Regions from separate parts of the Rhizobium sp. Leaf341 genome, predicted to be linked through region 2. Evidence: riboswitches for the same ligand, from Rfam matches in the RefSeq annotation. Region 2 holds a riboswitch; each other region holds the start of a gene.

Region 1 (8,014 bases), on a different contig from region 2:
TTCGCCCTTCCGGCGCGGGCGCTGAAACGCAGGCGGCGGGACTTCCAGATGGTGTTCCAGGATCCGTTCGGCTCGCTCGATCCGCGACAGACGGTCGGTCGGATCGTGGCCGAGCCACTGCATGTGCTGGACGGAAAGCCGGGGCGGGCCGAATGCCGGGACAGGGTTGCGGCGATGCTCGAGGCCGTCGGCCTGTCGCCGGATCATGCCGCGCGATATCCGCATGCGTTCTCCGGCGGGCAGCGCCAGCGCATCGCGATTGCCCGCGCGCTGATCACCGAGCCGAAGCTGGTCGTTGCCGACGAAGCGGTGTCCGCGCTCGATCTCTCCGTTCAGGCGCAGGTGCTGAACCTGCTGATGGACTTGCGCGACCGGCGCGGTGTGACGATCCTCTTCATCACCCACAATCTTGCCGTCGTGGACGCGGTGGCCGACCGGGTGGGCGTGATGTATCGCGGGCGCCTGGTGGAAAGCGGACCGGCGCAGGCCGTGTTCGCGCGACCGCTGCATCCCTATACGCGGCTGCTGGCCGAGGCCGAGCCGGACGTCACCCGGTTCGGTCGGCCCGACCGCGCGCCTCTGACGGTTTCGACGGCGATCGATCTCGATGTCGGCTGCAGCTTCCGCAACCGCTGCCCGCTCGCCGTCGCGCGGTGTTCCACGGAGCGACCGGACCTGCGCGTCCTTCGTGACGGCGCAGACATGCCCGACCGGCAGACCGCCTGCCACCGGGCAGAGGTTCTGCTGGAAACGGAGACAGCCGGATGATGGAGACGATATGACCGACCTTCTCGACGCCACCATCGTGCAGTTGCGCGCCCGTTTTGCCGATCTTTCCCTGACGCCATCGGACTATTGGCAGGCCGTCGAGGCGCGGATCGCCGCGTTCGAGCCCTCCATATCCGCGCTCTACGCCTATGACCCGGAGGCGGCACGCGCGCAGGCCGCGGCGTCCACCGCCCGCTGGCGGAAAGGCGAACCGCTTGGCGCGCTCGACGGCATTCCCGTGACGCTCAAGGAGCTGATCGCCACGGAGGGCACGCCTGTGCCGCTCGGCACCGCCGCCACCGTGCTGAAACCCGCGGAAGCGGATGCGCCGGTCGCCGCGCGACTGAGAGAGGATGGCGCCGTCCTCTTTGCCAAGACCACCTGTCCGGACTACGGCATGCTCTCCTCCGGCCTGTCGAGCTTTCATCCCCTGAGCCGCAATCCCTGGAATACGGAGATGAACCCCGGCGGATCAAGCGCCGGTGCGGCTGCGGCCGGTGCCGCGGGTTACGGTCCTCTGCACATCGGCACGGATATCGGCGGGTCGGTCCGCCTGCCGGCCGGCTGGACGGGGCTCTTCGGTTTCAAGCCCAGCAACGGCCGTATCCCGATCGACCCCTATTATGTTGGCCGTTGCGCCGGACCGATGACGCGCACGGTGGAAGACGCCGCCTTTGCCATGGCCACGCTCTCGCGGCCGGACCAGCGGGATGCCACAAGCCTGCCGCCGGACACCATCGACTGGATGGACCTCGACATCGACATCAGGGGCATGCGGATCGGCGTGATGCTGGATGCCGGCTGCGGTCTTGAAGCCGAGCCGGAGGTCAAGGCCGCTGTTCTGACTGGGGCCCGGCACTTCGAGGCGGCAGGGGCCGAGATCTTCGACGTCGGGCCAATCCTGACGCGGGCGATGCTGGATGGTCTCGACCATTTCTGGCGAGCGAAGTTCTGGGGCGATATCGGGGATCTCCCATCCGAACGCCGGGCGGCGATCCTGCCCTACATCTATGCCTGGGCAGAGAAGGGCGCCGCGGTCACCGGCGTCGACGCTGTCGCAGGATTCGGGCAGACGATGGAAATGCGCAGGGCCGCTGCCCGTCTTTTTTCGACCGTGGATGCGGTCATCTCGCCCACCAATCCGATCGTTTCCTATCCGGCCGAATGGGCCTCGCCGACCAATGATCCGGAGCGGCCGTTCGAGCACATTGCCTTCACCGTCCCATGGAACATGTCGGAACAGCCGGCGGCGTCGATCAATGCGGGATTCTCCATCTCCGGCCTGCCGATCGGCCTGCAGATCGTAGGCCCCCGTTTCGCCGATCTCAAGGTGCTGCAACTGTCGAAGCTGTTGGAAACGATGACCGGCGGCATCCGGCACTGGCCGCGTCCGGGCTGAAGCGCGCCTGCGGGCTTGCAAGGCAGGCTTGCGGGGTTTCGGGAAACGTCATCACCCACGGGTTTTTGCCGCGAGCACACTGTACTTCCCAATATCAGAGAATGTCAGGCCCCTGATTGTGTGGCATAGAGGTTTCGCCACTTTAGAGACATCTAATTATGCCGCACGAAACCATTTTCTACCGGAATACCATCAACGATTTATCGCATTTGGACCAACGGTCTTATGACTTTTCGTGGACCGAGCCTGATTATCCGCCCTTCCAGTTTAAGGTATGGGTGCGCTACAGCCCGCATTGTTACTCTCGACAGGTTGATCCTGATGAAGCAGGTCCTGATGATGTGCTCGTGTATGATCCGCATCACACCCGGGTGTTCTGCCCTGAGCGGTACATCGAAACGCCAAGGCTTGTCGAGATCATCAACTCAGTGATGTCAAAGCCCACGACAAGGGTAAGTACAACTACCAAAGGAAACCAGCACGTTTTCCAGCTATTCATTCGTAACGGATCATCGCAGCGGTATTGCGTCTTCTTCAGCCTGAAAAACTCGGACGTTCAGCCGATAGACGGCCCATCCCATTATCTCGACGCACATATCGAAAGTGCCTATGTGAAGGATGAGAGAGTAGGGGTTGTGACATCAATGCCGTTTGGAAGACTGGCACATCACACGAAGAAAAATATCCGATACCGCTAAAAAAGGCGGGGGACGGTTTGTGCCGCCCCCCATATGGTATCCTCGACTAAGTCAAACTCCTAAGAGCCCACAGCCATAAGCAAGTGACCGGAATTAACCGACGACATCCGCACTATCAGTCTCTACGCGAGAAACCTCAGTCGATCTGTGCAGACGCGGAAATATGTATGCTGGAAATGCCATAATGTCAATATGTGGCAATTAATGGCAATCAAAACCAATGCGCCCACGACAATCCCGCAACTGTTGACTCATATAGGAAATCTTTTTCCTGCTGTAGCCGCCATTAGCCGGAAAAAAATTGCAGCATCCGCAATTGCTTTACCTGCACAAGCGCTCCGGTCATCATGCAGCAAACGTGAGGTTGTCCGCATGAATGAAATCGTCGCTCGTCTTGCTTGGTCATCGACCCGTCGCCGATGCGCCTCTACGGGCATGGTCATCGGCATCTTCATCGCCCTGTTCATTCCCGGATTTGGGATTACATCAAGTGGCGGGGCGATATCAGGTAGAGGCGTGGCGCTCATCGTCTTCGCTTTAATCGGCTGGCTTATCGGACGATCCATTGGCGTTGAAGTCGAAGAGCGTAAGAAGCGGCTCTGATCTCACCTACTTTGTCTCTGTGATACTGATCAATGGCAATCGACCCTGAAGTTTAACATTACATTAGAGGTCTCTATCAAGCGATCAAAACCTATAGAAAGGCATCATAGCATCATAGCATCATAGCATCATAGCATCATAGCATCATAGCAGAGAATCGAGACGGAATGCATCGTCTTGAGGAAGAAGCGAAGCGAAAGCAGCAGAAAATTACCGATTACGGTGAGGGATTTAGCATTTTTTTGGGAAAATGAATTTAAAAAATGATTTTAAATTCTGTTGTTATACAAAATCATTTCGAATTACTGCAACTTCCTGTCTTTAGGCTTTAAACGGCGTGTTTGGGCGGGAGCAAAATGAGCACTAAAATGAGCAGTTTCAGACTGATGGGCGAGTGCGTACAGCTCCGCAGCACAAGGGTGTTGACAAAAACCCCATTGTTTTCATAGGTTAGCGGCATTCCGACGGGTGTCCTTCAAGGGGCTGAGATGGCGAAAGCCGAACCGTTATGAACCTGATCCGGGTCATACCGGCGTAGGAACGGAAAACAGGTGTCCGCCCACGGCCCTTTCTCTCTTCTCCGCTCGCCTGGATCTCCGTCGCCGATGTGGAGATCGCTCATGCTGCCGCCCGTTTGTCCGCTTTTCCCGCCGCATCAGGTGAACGGCTAGCCGTGCGCGCCCTGCATGCGGCCCTGGGGCTCGGTGTGTTGGTGCTGCTGTGGCAGGCAGGCACGGCCGCGTTCTCGCCGCCGGCCTATCTGCTGCCGTCGCCGCTGGCCGTTGTCGCGGTGTTTCGCGACCAGCCCGCCTTCCTGATGGCGCAGAGCCTCGTGACCCTTTCGGAAATCCTGATCGGGCTCGTGGCCGGTGCGGCCCTCGGCGCGGGAACGGCGTTCGTGCTTGCGGCGCATCCGCGCCTCGGACCGTTCGTCTGGCCGACGATTCTCGTTCTCCAGGCGCTGCCGGTTTTCGTGCTCGCACCGATCCTCGTCGTCTGGCTCGGCTTCGGCATGGCGTCCAAGGTCGCGATGACGGTGCTGATCATCTTCTTCCCCGTCGCCTCCGCCTTTGCGGACGGGTTGAACCGGACGGAGCGGGACATCGTGGACGCGGTGTCGCTGACGCAGGCCACGCACTGGCAGGCGCTGGTGTCGGTGCGCGCACCGCTCGCGCTTCCAAGCCTTGTCTCCGGCCTGCGGGTCGCCGCGCCGCTGGCGCCGCTCGGGGCCGTGGTCGGCGAGTGGGTCGGGGCGTCGGCCGGCCTCGGCTTTGTCATGGTGCAGGCCAATGCCCGCATGCAGACCGCGACCGTCTTTGCCGCCATGGCGGTGCTGGCCGTCATAACCCTCATCCTGCGCCTGCTGGTCGATATCCTCACGTCTCGCCTTGCGCCCTGGGCGCGCGAGAGCGACCGCCCGCGGCGGGCCCCCAAATCCTTTGAAACCGTCTCATCCTGGAGATCTTGATGATCCGCCTTCTCGTCGCGACGATGCTCGCCATGACCGGTCTTCTGACCACCTCCGCTCAAGCCGCCGACAAATTGACCGTGCTGCTCGAATGGTTCGTCAATCCTGACCACGCACCCCTGGTGATCGCGCAGGAAAAGGGGCTGTTTGCCAAGGCCGGGCTCGATGTCGAGCTCGTGCCGCCCGCCGACCCGTCGGTCGTGCCGCGGCTGGTCGCGGCCAAGCAGGCGGATATCGGCATCCACTACCAGCCCAATCTCTACCGCGACCATGAAGCAGGCCTGCCGATCGTGCGGTTCGGGACCCTGGTCGAAACACCCTTGAACACGGTGACGGTTCTCGCCGACGGGCCGATCAAGAGCCTGAAGGATCTGAAGGGGCGCAAGGTCGGCTACTCGGTTTCGGGTTTCGAGGACGTGCTGCTTCAGCGCATGCTGGCGTCTGCAGGGCTCGGAAAGGACGATGTCGACCTCGTCAACGTCAACTTCTCCTTGTCGCCGTCGCTCATTTCCGGGGCCGTCGATGCCACGATCGGCGGATATCGCAATTTCGAGCTGACCCAGATGAAGCTCGAGGGTCATCCGGGACGCGCCTTCTTCCTCGAGGAGCACGGCATCCCGACCTATGACGAACTCGTCTTCGTCACGCATCGGGATCTCCTTTCGGACGATCGGCTGCCGCGCTTCCTCGCAGCCGTCGAGGAGGCCTCCATCTTTCTCACCAACCATCCGGACGAGGCCTGGGCCGTGTTTGCCAAAGCCTATCCGAACCTCGACGACGAGCTGAACCGCACCGCCTTTTTCGACACGCTGCCACGGTTCGCCAAGCGTCCCGCGGCGCTCGACACGGGCCGCTATGCCCGCTTCGGCGCCTTCATGAAGGATGAGGGCTTGATCGCGAAAGCGCCGGATGTCGCCGAAATTGCCGTGGAGCTGAAATGACCGGCCTTAGTGCACAGATCGCTGCGGATATCCTGGCGCGGGTGCGGCAGGCGCGTCCGCGCGTCCACTGTCTCATGAACACCGTGGTTCAGAAGTTCACGGCCGACGGCATTACGGTCATCGGTGGCCTGCCCTCGATGACCGGGTCGCTCGAAGAGGTCGAGAGCTTCGTCGCCCGTGCGGATGCGCTGACCGTCAATCTCGGCACGCTCGACGCGGAACGGCGTGCGGCGATCCGGCTCGGCGTCGCGGTGGCGCGGGCACAAGGTAAACCCTGGATCGTCGATCCCGTCCATTGCGATTACTCGCCGTCCCGGCTCGCTTTCGCACAGGAGCTGATCGCGCTTCGCCCGACCGTCGTGCGCGGCAACCGCGCCGAGATGGCGTTGATCGGCGAGACGCCCGGCATCCTGCGGATCGTGACCGGTCCGGTCGATCGGCTGCAGGTCGGCCATTCCTGCGTGGAGATCGCCAACGGGCATCCCTTCATGGCGCAGGTCACCGGCACCGGATGCCTCTCGGGCGGCGTCATCGCAGCCTTTCTCGCCGCCGAGCCCGATGCGCTGGCGGCGGCCGGTTCCGCTCTCGCGGTTACCGGCGTCGCGGCCGAACTGGCGGCGTCGAGGGCACAGGGGCCCGGCACCTTCGCGCCGCTGTTTCTCGACGCGCTCGCCGCCGTCGGCGAGGCCGACATTCTTCCTCTTGCAAGGATCCACCATGACCAGCATGACCTCATCGGGCGTCGATAATCGCCTCAACGCGATCGTCGATGCATCGCTCGCCGACATCGCGCCTCTGCCGGACCTGGCACGGGCCGCCGCCCGGAATGGCGCAACCCTGATCCAGTATCGCGACAAAACGGCATCGACGCGCGTCATGGTCGAGCGGGCGACGTCCATCCGGGAGGCGCTTGCCGGCACGGGCGTTGCCTTCGTCGTCAACGACCGGGTGGACGTGGCGCTCGCAGCCGGTGCGGACGGGGTGCACCTCGGTGCCGACGACATGGATGCGGAGACGGCACGGCGTCTGCTGGGCGGGACGGCCATCATCGGGCTGACCGTGAAGACGGAAGCCGATGCGGACCGTGCGGGTCGAGCGCCCGCGACCTATGCCTGCATCGGCGGCGTGTTCGAGACCCTTTCCAAGGTCAATCCGGATCCGCCGGTCGGGCTTTCCGGGCTCCGCACCTTGCGCGAAGCGATCCGCCGCCTCAGCCCCGATCTGCCTGTCAGTGCCATCGCCGGGATCGATCTGGCACGGGTGCCGGAGGTCATTGCCGCCGGCGCCGACGGTGTCGCGGTGATCTCTGCAATCTTCAGGTCCGGTGACATTGGGGGAGCGACCCGGTCGTTCCGCTCGGCGGTGGATGCCGGGGTGGAGGCTGGACGGGAGGCCAGGCTGGGGGCCGCCCGATGACCGCCGTTGCCCTGACCATTGCCGGCTCCGACAGCGGAGGCGGCGCCGGCATTCAGGCCGACATCAAGACGTTTTCCGCGCTTGAGACCTTTGCCACGAGCGTCATCACCGCGGTGACGGCGCAGAACACGACGGGGGTTACGGCGGTCGAGGACATTTCGTCCGCACTGATCGCCGCGCAGATGGCGGCCATCTTTGCCGACATGGATGTGCGGGCGCTGAAGATCGGCATGGTGTCGCGGGCCGAGACCATCGAGACGATCGCTGCGGGTCTTGCCGGGTTTGCCGGGCCTGTGGTCCTCGACCCCGTCATGGTCGCGACCTCGGGCGATCGGCTGCTGCGGGAAGAAGCGATCGACGCTTTGCGGACCGTGCTCGTGCCCCGCGCGGCGATCGTGACGCCGAACCTTCCGGAAGCGGCGCTGCTCACGGGAACGCCGGTCGCACAGGACCGGACGGGCATGACGCAGCAGGCTGAGGCGATCCTGAAAGCCGGCGCCGGGACCGTGCTCATCAAAGGCGGGCATGGCGACGGGCCGGAAAGCGTCGACCTCCTGTTCGACGGCAACAGCGTGCGGACCTTTGCCGCACCGCGGATCGCAACGCGGAACGATCACGGCACCGGCTGTACGCTGGCGGCCGCCATCACGGCCCACCTCGCACGGGGCTATGACATCGTCGAGGCGATCAGCCTGTCGAAAACCTATCTTCACCAGGCGCT
Region 2 (8,014 bases):
AATGCCAGCTTGCCGTGCGATGGACGCTGCCAAAAGGTCGCATGGCGGACTTGGGGTATGAGATGTCGTTTGACCTGCCGCCGAGGGGCGCACGGACCCTCGCCGATCCGGAGCCGACGGATCGCGCCTGCAAGTGCCAGCCTGCAGTAGGCCAGCCTGCCACAGGTGAGCCTGCGGACGGGCTTGCCGTGGACAGGAGACATGCCGATCGGCGGGTGGCGAAATCATCGGCAGCGCCTCTTTGAAGCCTGTCCGCATGCCTGTCCCCTCCCCTTCCCTCCCCTCCCCTCGAACGACCGGCGCTGCAATGCGCCGGACGCGTCTTCGGAACGGAGCCCCGCATAACCCTGGACGATTCCCTGGACGACCCGGCATGTCCGACGTCCTGATCGCGGGCAAGGAGACCGCCTGAGACCGCTTGCATGATGGCAGAGGTCACGGCCTCCGCAGTGTGCGCCCCTTCGCCCGGCGACAGCCCGCCGACGAGTGTTTCGACACGTCGCGGCGGAGCGTCCTCCGCGGCGTGCTGTCAGTTCTTCGCGATAGCAGCGATCGTCCAGGCCAAGCCGCTCTGCACGATGTGGTATGACGTCTTGTCGGCTGTCCCTGCCGTGAGGCCAGCATCGTGTTTCCTTTCAAGCTGCCGCCGGTCGAGACGAGAGTGGCGGCATCGATGCGGTCCGGGAAGTCCAGGGCAATCTGCTGGGTTATGAACGATCCCATGGAGGGACCGACCACGGCCGCCTTGGAAATTCCGAGCGCATCCATCAGGTCGATGGCGTCCTGCGCGAACTGCTTGATGGCAAAGCATGTCTTTGGTGCGTTCGGGCAGTCCTTGCCCGCGGGCATCCCGCTTCCGCCATGGCCGCGCTGGTCGAGAGCGACGATCCGCAGGGTGGGATCCAGCGCCCGCAGGGCCTCTATCGTCGGCAACCAGGTGAGCACCGAGTCGGTCAGGCCGTGCAGCAAGACGATGGTCCGCCCGCCCTTCGGCCCGATATCGAGATAGGAAAGCGACATGCCGTTTGGCAGTTCGATTCCGCATTTGGTGTCGATGCTCTCGCCGCAGGTCGCGGTCGCGGCATCGACGTGCGAAGCGCCGAACATGAGACACGCGAAAGCCATCAGCAGGCACCGGATTTTGGTGGAAGTCTCCTTTCAGCGGGCAACGACGACAGCTCCAGCCGGCGACTCCGGCCGGAATCAGGCAAGCGTCCATGCAGGCGCGTCACGGTGTCGGATCCCGACGTCGAGCCGGCGCCCTGGACCTTGCTGCTCCACGCATCCGGCCCGGGCATTCTCTATTTCACAAATCGTGGCGCACCGACGTCGAGGAGGGCGGGATCGAAACCGACGTCCTGGACGGCCTTTGCCATCGAACCGTCGGCGTGCTGGTGTGCAATGCTGAGATCGAGGGCCGTCCCGAGCGAAGTGTTGCCCTTGGTGTAGAGCACGGTGGTCTGTGGCGGCAGGACGGTCGCCTGGATGCGATCATCGGGTTCCGCGATCCTGATGGCGATGCCGGGATACGCCCCTTGAGCCTTCTGATTGTAGCTTCCGGCGTTGTAGCCGAGGAACCCGACGTCCAGACGGTCGGCGGCGAGATCCTGTGCCAAGGCCACCGGGGTCGGATAGAGCTTGAGGTTCGAACCGAACAGCTTTTGCAGGTCGCTGACCCAGAAGAACCCGGTGACGGTCCCTGCCCTCTTGCCGAGGGTCGCCGCGATGGTCGTGTCGCCCGCCTTCGAGTAGATCCCCATGTGGTCGATATAGAGCGGCGCGGATTGGTCCAGCACCTGCCGGCGCTTTTCCGTGCGGTTCCAGCTCCCGATCGCGACGTCCGCTTTGCCGGAGATCACCGACTGGATCGTCGCGGCCGGATCCATCACCTGCGTGACGACGTCGAGGCAATGGTCGGTGGCAAACCGCGTGACGATCTGCGGGTCGATCCCCGTGATCGTCCCGTCCGGCGATGCGAAGGTGAAGGGCGGATAGTCGTAGGCGGCGACCGTCAGCTTGCCCGGCGTGATCGTGGCGATCCGTTCCGCACAATCTCCTGCATGGGCAGCATGCGGTAGGAGAAGCGACAGGACGGTGGAGAGGACGAGAGAGGGTTTCATGCCGTGTCTCCGTGATGCGGCCGGGACCCGTCCGCCGTTGTGAACCGATCCGTGTTTTTCCATACTGTTCACGACGCAATCGAAAAATCAACCCGAAAATCTATGCGGATCTGCTCATATTCCAGCACTTCGAACGACCTGACGCAGCCGCCCCGACGTCTCCATCCATGCCGGCCAGGTAACGCACCAGAGGTAACGCGCCAGATTTGACGCGCCGGGGCCAACCGCCTCGCACGCCCGGCCGGAGGAGACCGTCGGGCAAGCGTCGTCGCGGTCGACGGCGTGTGGGCCGATCCGCTCAGGCCCCCTCGCCCCTTCCCTCTTCCCCGCCGCCGGCCGCCGGGACGGCAGACCCGACGCTCAGCGCCTCGGCGCGGATGTCGTGGGAGATGCGCATGGAACAGAATTTGGGTCCGCACATCGAACAGAACGGGGTGGACTTGTGGACGTCCTTCGGCAGGGTCTCGTCATGAAAGGCGCGCGCCGTGTCGGGGTCGAGGGAGAGGTTGAACTGGTCTTCCCAGCGGAATGCGAAGCGGGCCCGCGACAGGGCATCGTCGCGCAGCCGGGCCGCGGGATGCCCCTTGGCGAGATCGGCGGCATGGGCGGCGATCTTGTAGGTGATCACGCCGGTCTTGACATCCTTGCGGTCGGGCAGGCCGAGATGTTCCTTCGGCGTGACGTAGCACAGCATGGCCGTGCCGAACCATCCGATCATTGCCGCGCCGATGCCGGAGGTGATGTGATCGTAGCCGGGCGCGATATCGGTCGTCAGCGGGCCAAGGGTGTAGAACGGCGCCTCGCCACACACCGCGAGCTGTTTGTCCATATTGGCCTTGATCTTGTGCATCGGCACATGGCCCGGCCCTTCGATCATCACCTGGCAATCGCGATCCCAGGCGATGCGCGTGAGGTCCCCGAGCGTTTCCAGTTCGGCAAACTGCGCCGCATCGTTTGCATCCGCAATCGAGCCCGGTCGCAGCCCGTCCCCCAGCGAAAAGGACATGTCGTATGCCCGGGCGATCTCGCAGATCTCCGCAAAATGCGTGTAGAGGAAATTCTCGCGGCGATGATGCAGGCACCACTTCGCCATGATGGATCCGCCGCGCGAGACGATGCCCGTCACCCGGTTGGCCGTCAGCGGAATATAGGCGCGCCGAACGCCGGCATGGATGGTGACGTAATCCACCCCCTGCTCCGCCTGCTCGATCAAGGTGTCGCGATAGACCTCCCAGGTTAGGTCCTCGGCGACGCCGTTGACCTTCTCGAGCGCCTGGTAGAGCGGCACGGTGCCGATGGGCACTGGCGCATTGCGGAGGATCCAGTCGCGGATGTTGTGAATATTGCGCCCGGTCGACAGGTCCATGACCGTATCGGCGCCCCAGCGGATCGCCCAGACCATCTTGTCCACCTCTTCCTCCATGGACGAGGTGACGGCGGAATTGCCGATATTGGCGTTGATCTTCACGAGGAAATTCCGGCCGATGATCATCGGCTCGAGCTCGGCATGATTGATGTTGGCGGGAATGATCGCCCGGCCCGCCGCGATTTCCGCGCACACGAATTCCGGTGTGACAAGGTCCGGTATGGCGGCGCCGAAACTTTCGCCATCCCGCCCCGTGCTATTTCGGGCTGCACCCTCGCCTCCCCCTTCCCGCTGCATCTGCCGGCCGAGGTTTTCGCGAATGGCGACGTATTCCATCTCCGCCGTGATGATGCCGGCACGCGCATAGGCCAACTGCGTGACCGCCCGCCTGCCCGATGCCTTCAAGGGAGCAACGGGCGTCGGAAAGGCCGGCGTCAGACGATCGCCGGCGGCAAAGCCGTTGTCGGCAGCCGTCACGGCCCGGCCGTCATAGGCGACGACATCGTTCCGGGCGCGTACCCAGGCGTCGCGCAAACGCGGTAGGCCGCGCGCGATCGAGATGCTCTGGGCGGGATCCGTATAGGGCCCGGAGGGATCGTAGAGCGTGACGGGCGGCTCGTCGGCATCGACGTGCAGCGATACCGCGCGCATCGGCACGCGGAGATCCGGGTAGAGCGTTCCCGGCGTGAACACCTTTGTCGAGGCGGGCAGCGGGCCGGTGGTAACGTGGGGAAGGCAGGATCGGTCGACAGAGGTCATGGCGAGGCGCTCCAAGGGTTGGAGACCCGGTCCGGAACGGCAAGGGGAAGGGGCGCACAGCCGGTGCCGGACGAGAACGCCCGAACGTCTGCCTGCATCGCACCGTCCCTCCGCCAGTATGAACTGGATCAGGTTCAACGGGTCCCTGCGCGCGCTAGCAGTATCTCAGCCCCTTGCCGGGACCCCCCTGGTGAATATGCGCAACCTTGCATGGAGCCCGCGTGGCGTCAAGGGCGTCCCCGCAGCGCCAGACGGGCGGGGGCAGCGCGTTCGATCACGACCGTGAATCAAACAGGGCGGATCGATTCATAAGTCTCGTTGGACCTTGGCCTCCCTGCGCGCGAGCATGCGGGCATGACGCTGTCCCGCTACCACCTGCATCTCGAGCGCTGCGATCCCGCACGCAACATGGCACGCTTCTACGCCCTGTCGCTGGAGCCTTCCTTGTTCGGCGACGTCGTGCTTGTGCGGCGATGGGGACGGATCGGTGCGGTGGGTCGCTCGCGGTTGGATGTCTTCCCGGACGAGCAGGCAGCTGTCTGCGCGATGATGGATCTTCTGCGGCAGAAACGGGCGCGCGGCTATGCCGTGGGGCAATGGGGTGCCGGCCGGGGTCAGCGGCGGCGGGCGTGACGCGGCGATAGCGAGTTGACAGCTGTCAACTTTGTCCCCGGGAATGCGGGATGTCGTTCAAAGTTGACAGCTGTCAACTTCCCGCTCTCGCAAAAGTCCGTCCGGTTTGCGGGGATGCGAATGCCAGAAATGCCATGCAGATCAACACGCGACGACGCTTTTTCTCCACGGCGTGCGGTGGCGCTTTACCCTCGCAGCACAGGAAGCAGACAGGCAAGGAACGGTGCTGTGGACAGGAGGGGCTTGCAAAAATGGCTGGCGCAGAAATCGCTTGACGCGACTCGCATGCGGCCTCAGCTTCTAACGCCAGATGGCGAATATCAAGGCCGCCGGCGTAACGGACTGCCTCCTCTGTATATAGGGCGGCGCAACGTATACCCTGAAGGTCGAGAATCGCTGGCAGGGCGGCGGCGCGTCCACCCCTGAGCCCGATACGCATCATCCGTCGGTCGCGCCTCCTGCGCAAGCCGGCAGACAGCAAGGAACGAGACACCATGGCCCAACCGGCCCCCACGACACGCACCGGCCCGAAAGACGAGGCGCCGGCGCCCTCGGCGGATCTGACGATCGCCGCGGACGCGAGCGCGCTGTCGGAGCAGCTGAAGGCGATGCGCGAGCGGCTGTTTCCGCCGACGTCGACAAAGACGCTGCGGCCGTTTTCCTCCGGCGAGGCGGCCAAGCTGATCGGCGTGTCCGACGGCTATCTGCGCCAGCTGTCGCTCGCCGGGGAGGGGCCGCAGCCCGAGACGGGGGTCGGCGGCCGTCGGTTCTATTCGCTGGCCGACATCAATGCGCTGCGCGTGCATCTGTCGGACCAGGCCATGGCCAAGGGGCATGTCGCCAAGGCGCGCGGCTATCTGCCGCGGCGGGATGCCGACGCCGGCGAACGGCTCCAGGTCATCTCGGTCACCAACTTCAAGGGCGGTTCGGGAAAGACGACCTCCGCCGTGCATCTGGCGCAATATCTGGCGCTCACCGGCCACCGGGTGCTGGCGATCGACCTCGATCCGCAGGCGTCGCTTTCGGCGCTGTTCGGCTACCAGCCCGAGCTGGACCTGACCGGCAACGATACGCTCTACGGCGCAATCCGCTATGATGCGGAACAGCGGCCCTTGTCCGACGTCATCCGCCAGACCTATTTTCCTGGGCTCGATCTCGTGCCCGGCAATATCGAGCTGCAGGAGTTCGAGCATGTGACGCCGCAGGCGCTGGCGGATCGGCAATCGGGCCGGGAAGGGGGCGTCGACAGCGGCCCCCTGTTCTTTGCCCGCATCCAGGCGGTGCTCGGCACGGTGGAGGCGGATTACGACGTTGTCGTTATCGATTGCCCGCCCCAGCTCGGCTATCTCACCCTGTCGGCGCTCTGTGCCTCCACCTCCGTCATCGTGACCGTGCATCCGCAGATGCTGGACATCGCCTCGATGAACCAGTTCCTGTTCATGACGGCGGATCTTCTGTCGGTGGTGCGCGACGCCGGAGGCACGCTCAACTTCGACTTCCTGCGCTATCTCGTCACCCGCTTCGAGCCGAACGACGGGCCGCAAGCCCAGATCGTCGGCTTCATGCGGTCCCTGTTCGGCGAACGCGTGCTGACGGCGCCGATGGTGAAGTCCACCGCGGTGTCGGATGCGGGCCTGACGAAACAGACGCTCTACGAGGTCGGGCGCGAAAACTTCACCCGGGCGACCTACGACCGCGCGGTGGAATCGATGAATGCCGTCAACAGCGAGATCGGGGCGCTGGTGCATGCGGTGTGGAACCGCTGATGGCGGCGGGAACTGCGATCGGACCCTTGCGGCGCGCCTCCATGGCGGGCGAGACGCAGGGTCGGGGCTTGGAAAGGACGGGACGAATGGCGGCGAACCGCAAGAGCGAACTGAAGGCATTGTTTGGCGGCGGTCTGAGCCCCGCCGATGCGTCTCGCATGACCGAGGCGCAGAAGGCAGACGCGCAGAAGAGGGACGCACAGACGGGAGACGCGGCGAAGGGGGAGGCGGGCCCGGCCGCAACCGACGGCCGGATGTCTAAGGGCCTGTCGTCCGGCACGTCTGCGGGCATGGCCCCCGAGCGGAAATCGGCCGAGGCTGCCGGCGAGGGGCGACCGGGCGGATCGGGAGCCGCTACGCCCGAGGGGGCTTCACCCGTGCCGCCGGCGCGCAGTGCGTCCGGCGCGGTCAAGGCCATGGGGCTGTCGCTCAACGCCATCACGCGCGAGGCCGAGGAAGCCCGCGTGCTGCGCCAGGCGCTGTCGGAAGGGGAGCGGGTCGTCACCGTCGATCCCGCCCGCATCGAGGCGTCCTTCGTCGAAGACCGCCTGATGATCGAAGGCGTCACCGACCCGGATTTCGAAACCCTGGTGGAGAGCGTGCGCGAATCCGGCCAGCAGGTGCCCGTGCTCCTGCGGCCGCATCCGGAGAAGCCGGGCGTCTACCAGACCGCCTATGGTCATCGGCGCATCCGCGCTGCCGCCCGTCTCGGCCGTCCGGTCAAGGCGATCATTCGCGCGCTGAGCGATGACGAGCTGGTTCTGGCCCAGGGCAAGGAAAATGCCGAGCGCCGCAATCTCTCCTTCATCGAGCGGGCCCTCTTTGCCCAGAACCTCGCCCAACGCGGCTTCGATCGCAAGATGATCGGCGAAGCGCTGGCGGTGCAGAAGAGCGAGTTGTCGCGCCTGATGCAGGTGATCGAGAGCGTGCCCAACAACTTCGTCCGGTTCATCGGCCCGGCGCCGAAAGTGGGCCGCGAGCGCTGGATGAAGCTCGGCGAGATCCTTTCCAAGGATGCCCGGCAGGTGCAGGGCATCGACGTCGTCTATTCCGACAAGTTCCGGGCGGCCGACAGCGACCGGCGGTTCCAGATGCTCTTTTCCCACCTCGACGCCATCGGCAAGCCGATGAAGGTCAAGCGGAGCGCGGCCGTCCCCGGCCAGCCGGCAGACCCGGCCTCAGGCGAGGGCGCACGACCGCTGGCGGATGCGCGCGGCCGGGTCTTTGCCCGACTAAGGGTGGAAGCAGGCGCAACGCGGATCGAGTTTGCCGAGGACACGCCGACGGCCTTCATCGAGGCGGCGACGGCGCTCCTCGTCGAGGCGCATGAACGCTTTGCGCTGGAGGAGGCCGGCGACAGCTGAGCCCGA
Region 3 (8,014 bases), on a different contig from region 2:
GCTTCGCGATCTCGCCTTGCGCCTTTTCCATCTCCTTCGGCAGGTTCTCGAGGGCAAACTTCTGCTTGAAGGACAATTTTCCCTTGGCCGGCTTAGCGGCCGCCGAACCCTGCCCCGCCGTCTGCGGGCCACCCGTCTGCGTGTTACCCGCCTTGCGGGCCTTTTCGGCCTTTTCCGCGCGTTTGCGCTCGTCGGCCAGGCCCTTGCGCTGCGCCATCATATCCGAATAGCCGCCCGCATATTCGATCCATCGCCCGTCCGGTGCTTCCGGGGCGGCCGGCGCAATGGTCGAGGTGACCGTGCGGTCAAGAAAGTCGCGATCATGGCTGACGAGGATCACCGTGCCGGCGAAGCCCGCGACGATCTCCTGCAGGAGGTCCAGCGTCTCGATGTCGAGATCATTCGTCGGCTCGTCGAGAATCAGAAGATTCGTCGGGCGCGAGAGAATACGCGCCAGCATCAACCGCGCCCGCTCGCCGCCGGACAGATTCTTGATCGGCGTGCGCGCCTGCTCGGGCTGAAACAGGAACTCCTTCATGTAGCCGGTCACATGCCGTTGCTCGCCGTTGACCAGCAGTGTTTCGCCGCGCCCGTCGGTCAGGTAATTCGCCAGCGTATCCTCGAGATTGAGGTCTTCGCGTTTCTGGTCAAGCGTCGCGATCTCGAGGTTGGTCCCAAGCTTCACCTTGCCCTCGTCCGGCTTCAACTGGCCGGTGAGCATTTTCAGAAGCGTGGTCTTGCCGGCACCGTTCGGACCGACGAGACCGATGCAGTCGCCGCGATGCACCCGGATAGAGAACGGCGCAACAATGGTGCGCGCGCCATAAGCCTTGGCGATCTTCTCGGCCTCGATCACCAGCTTGCCGGATTCCTGCGCGTCGGAAACGCTCGCCTGTACCGAGCCCTGAGGTCCCTTGTGGCCGCGATAGTTGGAGCGCAGATCCTGCAGAGCGCCGAGGCGGCGCATGTTGCGCTTGCGCCGGGCGGTCACGCCATAGCGCAGCCAGTGCTCTTCCCGTTCGATCTGCTTGCCGAGCTTGTGCTGCTCCAGTTCCTCCTGTTCCAGTACCTGGTCCCGCCAGGCCTCGAACTGACCAAACCCCCGGTCAAGCCGGCGCGACGTGCCGCGATCGAGCCAGACGGTGGCGGTCGAAACCTTCTCCAGGAAGCGACGGTCGTGGGAGATGAGGATGAGGGCACTCCGGGTCTTCTGCAGCTCGCCTTCCAGCCATTCGATAGTCGGCAGGTCGAGATGGTTGGTCGGCTCGTCGAGCATCAGGATATCGGGTTCGGGCGCAAGCACCCGGGCCAGCGCCGCACGTCGCGCCTCGCCCCCGGAGAGATCGTTCGGATTCTCCTGGCCGCTCAACCCCAGATGCGAGAGCAGATAGGTCACACGATAGGGATCGTCGCCCGGCCCTAGCCCTGCCTCGGCATAGGCCTGGACCGTGGTATAGGCGCCGAAGTCCGGCGCCTGTTCCAGATAGCGCACCGTGGACGACGGATGGCGAAACACCTCGCCCGACTGTGGCTCGATCAGGCCTGCGGCGATCTTGAGCAACGTCGACTTGCCCGAGCCGTTGCGGCCGACAAGGCAGATGCGATCGCCTGGCTCGACCTGCAGCGCTGCACCGTTGAGCAGTGGCGTACCGCCGAAGGTCAGGACGATATCGTCGAGTTTGAGAATGGGCGGCGCCATGGTCAGGCTCCTGTCATGTCGAGAGGGCGGGCGACAAGCATCGCGCGGCCCGCGCCAAGCGTCAGCTGTACGGGTCCTTCCGCCACGTTGGAAATGGTGCGCGATGAGCCGAAGGGCATCGCGAAACGGCTCAAAGGATAGCGCGCGCCGGCAATGGAGAGGTCGGTTAGGGTATCAAGACCCAAGATGGAGAACAGGCAGCCCCTTGGCAAGGCGACCTCCGTGATGCCGGGCAGCAGCGGCACCGCCTCCTCCTCGCCCGAGGTCAGGAGGACGTCGAGCCCGGTTTCGGCAAGATGCAGGCTGTAGAGAAGGTGCTGGAAGGCGTGATCGCTGCGCTCGCCCCCGAGCGCGCCGGCGAGAACCAGCTTCCGCGCGCCACGTTCCAGTGCCGCCGCCACGGCGATTTCGCCGTCGGTCTCGTTTTTGGCGGGCGGATAGGGCTCGCGCCGCACGTCGGGCCAGGCGGCCATCAAAGCCTGCGGCGTCGAGTCGAAATCACCGACCCAGAGCTCTGGCGCGAGGCCGATGGCCGCCGCGTGTCGCATGCCGCCATCGGCGGCGATCACGCGGGTTCCGGCAAGCTGCGCGGCGAGCCGGTCGGTCATCGTCAAGGGCCCGCCGAGCAGGATGGTGAATGCAGTTGCGGTCATCGCGCTGCCATAGCGCGAAGCTGCCGCAGAGGCAAAGGTGAAAGGCTGTGAAAGCCCGAAAGATATGGGACGCGCGCTCATCTGCTTGTCTGTCGCGCTTGCGTCATCTTGCCAATCTGCGGGACCAGGGCTAGATCTTTCCATGCTCTAACGGGGTGCCTTTCTTTCTGCGACGACCCGTCGTTTCGAAAGACCGGCTGAGAGGCGACACGCCAACCCGCGGAACCTGATCCGGTTTGCACCGGCGGAGGGATTAGACGGCTCGCAAGCGCTATCCCCCTTGAACACGTTTTTTGAAGGAGACGCGCATGCGCTTTACATGGCTTTCGATGACCACGACAACCCTGCTTCTCGCTGGCGGCACCCTGCTCGGCATCGTCGATGCCGAAGCCGCCGAGCCAAAGACGCTGACGGTCTACACCTATGAAAGCTTCACGAGCGAATGGGGACCTGGCGCGAAGATCGCGGAAGCGTTCGAGAAGACCTGCGATTGCAAGATCACCTATGTCAGCGTCGCCGACGGCGTGGAACTCCTGACGCGGCTGAAGCTGGAAGGCCCTGCCGCCAAGGCGGACGTCGTCGTCGGTCTGGACACCAATCTCGTTGCCGAAGGCAAGGCCACGGGCTTCTTCGCTCCGCATGGTCTCGACACATCGGCGTTGACTGTCCCCGGCGGCTTTTCGGATGATAGTTTCGTGCCCTATGATTACGGCCACTTTGCCTTCGTCTACGACACCCAGATGCTGAAGAGCCCGCCGAAGAGCCTGAAGGAGCTCGTCGAAGGCGGCGGGCAGGACAAGATCATCATCGAAGACCCGCGAACATCCACGCCGGGTCTCGGCCTGCTCCTCTGGGTGAAATCCGTCTATGGCGACCAGTCCGCGGACGCCTGGAAGAAGCTCAAGGATCGCATCCTGACCGTCACGCCCGGCTGGTCGGAGGCCTATGGCCTGTTCACCAAGGGCGAAGCGCCGATGGTGCTCTCCTACACGACTTCGCCGGCCTATCACATGGTGTCCGAAAACAGCGACCGCTACCAGGCGGCGGATTTTGCCGAAGGTCACTACATCCAGATCGAGGTGGCCGGCATGACGAAGGCCGCGCGCGATCCTGAACTCGCCAAGGCCTTTCTCGCCTTCCTGACCGGCCCGCAGGCACAGGCGATCCTGCCGACCACGAACTGGATGATGCCGGTGGGCAAGCCCGGGGAGCCGTTGCCGGACGCCTTCGGCAAACTCGTGCAGCCGAAGACGACCTTCCTCATGCGTTCGGACGAGGTCGCTGCAAACCGCAAGGCCTGGATCGACGAATGGCTGTCCGCCATGAGCCGGAACTGAGCTGCCGATGCGCGCCAATACAAAGCGCGCTCGGGCCATGCGCGCCGATCCTCCGCGCCTCGTCCTCCAAGGCGGCGGTCACACGCGCCGCCTGACATCCGGACTGGGCGTTGCGGGCCTCGCCGGCATCGTGCTGTTCGTCGGCACCGCCATCGTCGCTCTGTCGCTCGCCGCGTCTCGCGAAGGCATCTCCGCCGGAGCCGGCGCAACGAGCGACATGTTCGATGCCTATCTCTGGCGGGTTGCGCGCTTCACGCTGGCCCAGGCGGGCCTTTCCACGCTCCTGTCCATCGCCTTCGCCATTCCCGTTGCTCTGGCGCTGGCCCGTCGACGCCATTTTCCGGGCCGGATATGGATCGTAAGGCTGATGGCGCTGCCGCTCGGCCTGCCGGCGCTGGTGGCAGCCCTCGGCATCGTCGGCATCTGGGGGCGGCAAGGCATTGCGAACGACCTCCTGGCTTTGCTCGATCTCGGCCGACCCATCGCGATCTATGGTCTGACGGGCATCCTCGTCGCGCACGTCTTCTTCAACATGCCGCTCGCCGTCAGGCTTCTCCTGTCGGGACTGGAGCGCATTCCCGGCGAGTACTGGCTGGTTTCCGCCAATCTCGGATTGTCGCCCGTCCAGCTCTTCCGGTTCATCGAGTGGCCTGTCATTCGAGGCCTTCTTTCCGGCGTCGCCGGCCTGGTCTTCATGCTCTGCGCCACCAGCTTCACGCTGGTGCTGACGCTCGGCGGCGGCCCTGCGGCGAGCACGCTGGAGGTGGCGATCTATCAGGCATTGCGCTTCGACTTCGATCCGTCTCGGGCGATCGCCCTGTCGGCTCTGCAGATCGCCGTCACCGCCCTCCTCCTCATCCTTCTCCGCTGGTTGACCCCCCCGGCCACCGAGGCACCGACGACTGGCCGGCCGGTGCGTCGCTTCGACAGCGGATCGTCCATCTTTATCCTCTTCGACGCCTTCGTCGTGGCTTTGGCGGCCCTGTTCGTTGCGGCGCCGCTTGCCTCCGTGCTTGTTTCCGGTCTCGTCTCCGATCTTTTCAAGCTTGCCACAGATCCGCAGGTCCACCGGGCTACGGCGACGAGTCTCGCGATTGCCGCGGTCTCCGCGGTCCTGTCCGTCACACTTGCAACCGCCATGCTGACCACCCGCCAGATCCTGCTATCGCCACGTCGGCCGGGTGGATTCGCACAGGTCTTCTCCGGAGGCGTTGCTGCCGGCACGTCGCTCATCCTTCTGGTGCCGCCGGTCGTCATCGGGGCGGGATGGTTCCTGGTGCTGCGCCCGCTCGGCGATGTCGCACGCTTTGCGCCCGCCGTCATCACGGCCGTGAACACGCTGATGGCGCTGCCCTTCGTCGTTCGCGTGCTGGCTCCGGCCATCGCAACGCACGCCGCCCGCACCGACCGCCTTACCACAAGCCTCGGCATCCGCGGCTGGTCGCGTCTTCGGCTGGTCGACGGACCGGGTCTGAGGCGCCCGCTGTTGATGGCACTGTCGTTTGCAGCCGCGCTCTCGCTCGGAGATCTCGGGGCAGTTGCCTTGTTCGGGTCGCAGGACATGATCACGCTGCCGTTCCTGCTCTTCAGCCGCATGGGAAGCTACCGCACGACGGATGCGGCCGGCCTTGCGCTTCTCCTCGGTCTCGTCTGCGTCGTCCTGACATTCCTTGGAACACCGCGGGCCTTGGAACCGCGCGGGAGAATCGGGAGGGGACATCATGAAGCCGGATAGGCCAGCAAGCGCGCCAACCCCGATCGCCGTCCGCCTGGAACAGGTGATGGTCCGCTTCCCGGGCCATCCTGTCCCGCAGACGCTGGTCTTCGATGCCGCTATCGAAAGCGGAAAGATCACGGCAATTACGGGCGCCTCCGGTTCCGGAAAATCGACCCTGCTCAATCTCATCGCCGGTTTCGAGACGCCGGATTCCGGTCGTCTGCGCATTTTCGGAGAGGATGCGACCGACAGTCCGCCCGCTCTGCGTCCGGTCTCGGTCATCTTTCAGGAGCACAATCTTTTTGCGCATCTGGATATCGCGACGAATGTCGGCCTCGGCATCAGTCCGGCGCTGAAGCTGACGAGCGCCGATCGCGCTCGGATCGAAAGCGCGCTCGACGACGTCGGCCTTGCCGGATTTGCCGGGCGCCTTCCGCCGACGTTGTCGGGAGGAGAGCGCCAGCGCGCAGCTTTCGCCCGGGCGCTGGTGCGCAACCGCCCGCTTCTTCTGCTGGATGAGCCTTTTGCAGCTCTCGACCCGGCGCTGCGGCAGGACATGGGCGAACTGCTGGCAGCACTGCAGGAGAAGCATGCGAGCACCATCCTTCTCGTTACCCACCACGCGGACGACGTCCGCCGCCTTGCCGATCGCGTCTTGTTTCTCGATGACGGCAAGGTTGCTCTGCACGAGGAAGCCGGCACGTTCCTCCAGCGCACGGAACCCGACGTCGTCGCACGCTTTCTCGGAGCGCGTCCACCTGCGTCCTGAGCCGCGTGGGCGACACATGCCACAATTTGACCGCGGCCCTATGGCACCGGAAGAGACGATATCATCAGGCCCGCATCGGAGACGAACAGGACGGCCGTCTGCGTCTTTTTCCGCAAAACCGATAGGGCCGCGGAATTATGCAGTAGGCATATGGCGCATGAATAGGCTAGATCGGGCTCTGGGAAACGGAGCGATTGCGCGTATCTCAGGATGTAGGGCGGCTCTGCCGAACTGCCGCAAGTGTGGTCGGCACGCTGCCGGACGCGAACATGGGCTGAGGCATGACGGTGAAAGAGCGGAACAAGCGGAACGGCGGATCCCTGTCGACCCGCGGCATTGCAGGCACCCTGCGCGCGTCCGTCGCCGGTCTCGCTTTGCTGTCGCTTGCCGGTTGCCAGAGTGCGATCGAACAGAGCTATGAGCCGAGCGTCTCCCCGTCCGCCACGCCCCAGATTGTCGATGAAGTCCAGAAGAACGACCCCCGTGCCGCAATGGGCGCCCGTGAGCATCCCCGTATCGTTGCAAGCTACGGCGGCGAATACAAGGACGAGAAGACCGAGCGCCTGGTTGCCCGGATCACCGGCGCACTGACGGCCGTTTCGGAGAACCCGAACCAGTCCTATCGCATCACGCTCCTCAACTCCCCTGCCATCAATGCGTTTGCCTTGCCAGGCGGCTATCTCTACGTCACCCGTGGCCTTCTTGCGCTCGCCGACGATGCCTCGGAGGTCGCCGCCGTTCTGTCGCACGAGATGGCGCACGTCACCGCCAATCACGGCATCCAGCGGCAGCAGCGCGAGGAAGCCGAAGTTATCGCCAGCCGTGTGGTTTCGGAGGTTCTCTCGAGTGATCTCGCCGGCAAGCAGGCGCTTGCTCGCGGCAAGCTTCGGCTCGCTGCATTCTCGCGGAACCAGGAACTGCAGGCCGATGTCATCGGAGTGCGCATGCTGGGAGAAGCCGGCTACGATCCCTATGCGGCAGCCCGCTTTCTCGATGCGATGGCCGCCTATAGCCGGTTCTCCTCCGTCGATCCGGAAAATGACCAGAGCATGGACTTTCTCTCGAGCCATCCGAACGCGCCGCAGCGCGTGGAGCTTGCCCGACGCCACGCCCGCGCCTTCGGCCCTGAGGGAACGACAGGCGACCGCGGTCGCGACTATTTCCTCGATGGCATCGATGGCTTGCTCTATGGCGATAGCCCACAGGAGGGCTACGTCCGCGGCCAAACGTTCCTGCACGGCAAGCTCGGCATCCGCTTCGATGTTCCCGCAGGGTTCCAGATCGACAACAAGGCCGAGGCCGTCCTCGCGACAGGTCCCGGCGAAACGGCCATCCGCTTCGACGGCGTGGCCGATACCCAGCATCGCAGTCTGACGGATTATATCGCAAGCGGCTGGGTGACCGGTCTGCAGCCCGACACGATCCACGCCATCACGATCAACGGGCTGGAAGCCGCGACGGCGCGGGCTTCGGCCGATCGCTGGGATTTCGACGTGACGGTGCTGCGCATCGACACCCAGATCTATCGTTTCCTGACCGCGGTGCCAAAGGGGACGCCATCGCTGGAGCCGACGGCGGATGTGCTGCGCACGTCCTTCCGCCGCATGAACCCGCAGGAGGCCGCCGCGCTGAAGCCGCTGCGCATCCGCGTCATCACCGTCGCGCCGGGCGATACGCTTGCGACCCTTTCAGCCCGAATGATGGGCACCGACCGCAAGCTCGATCTCTTCCGGCTGATCAATGCCCTGCAGATCACCTCGACGATCAAGCCGGGCGACCGCATGAAGATCATTTCGGAATAATCACGCGCAGCCAAGCCATCCGAGACACACGAAAAGG

What was found. A riboswitch is a leader RNA that binds a small molecule or an ion and turns the genes downstream of it on or off. The one in region 2 is predicted to bind thiamine pyrophosphate.
Region 1: it holds a riboswitch for thiamine pyrophosphate, as region 2 does, so the genes downstream of both, ASG03_RS18810 (ABC transporter permease) here and thiC (phosphomethylpyrimidine synthase ThiC) in region 2, are expected to answer to the same signal.
Region 3: it holds a riboswitch for thiamine pyrophosphate, as region 2 does, so the genes downstream of both, thiB (thiamine ABC transporter substrate binding subunit) here and thiC (phosphomethylpyrimidine synthase ThiC) in region 2, are expected to answer to the same signal.

What each region holds. Positions count from the first base shown of each region.
Region 1 is NZ_LMPE01000015.1:883,264-891,277, reverse strand. Features, by position in the region: gene ASG03_RS18820 (ABC transporter ATP-binding protein) at 1-768, shown strand, start outside; gene ASG03_RS18815 (amidase) at 779-2,167, shown strand; gene ASG03_RS21595 (hypothetical protein) at 2,326-2,865, shown strand; gene ASG03_RS21590 (hypothetical protein) at 3,070-3,468, shown strand; TPP riboswitch at 3,923-4,026, shown strand; gene ASG03_RS18810 (ABC transporter permease) at 4,142-4,936, shown strand; gene ASG03_RS18805 (ABC transporter substrate-binding protein) at 4,936-5,877, shown strand; gene ASG03_RS18800 (hydroxyethylthiazole kinase) at 5,874-6,626, shown strand; gene thiE (thiamine phosphate synthase) at 6,595-7,293, shown strand; gene thiD (bifunctional hydroxymethylpyrimidine kinase/phosphomethylpyrimidine kinase) at 7,290-8,014, shown strand, end outside.
Region 2 is NZ_LMPE01000014.1:596-8,609, forward strand. Features, by position in the region: gene ASG03_RS14310 (alpha/beta fold hydrolase) at 436-1,125, opposite strand; gene ASG03_RS14315 (substrate-binding periplasmic protein) at 1,302-2,120, opposite strand; gene thiC (phosphomethylpyrimidine synthase ThiC) at 2,419-4,245, opposite strand; TPP riboswitch at 4,333-4,444, opposite strand; gene ASG03_RS14325 (WGR domain-containing protein) at 4,600-4,878, shown strand; gene repA (plasmid partitioning protein RepA) at 5,373-6,644, shown strand; gene repB (plasmid partitioning protein RepB) at 6,935-8,008, shown strand.
Region 3 is NZ_LMPE01000002.1:87,547-95,560, forward strand. Features, by position in the region: gene ASG03_RS00415 (ABC-F family ATP-binding cassette domain-containing protein) at 1-1,699, opposite strand, end outside; gene ASG03_RS00420 (thiamine diphosphokinase) at 1,702-2,352, opposite strand; TPP riboswitch at 2,494-2,622, shown strand; gene thiB (thiamine ABC transporter substrate binding subunit) at 2,682-3,689, shown strand; gene thiP (thiamine/thiamine pyrophosphate ABC transporter permease ThiP) at 3,727-5,424, shown strand; gene ASG03_RS00435 (thiamine ABC transporter ATP-binding protein) at 5,471-6,175, shown strand; gene ASG03_RS00440 (M48 family metalloprotease) at 6,457-7,977, shown strand.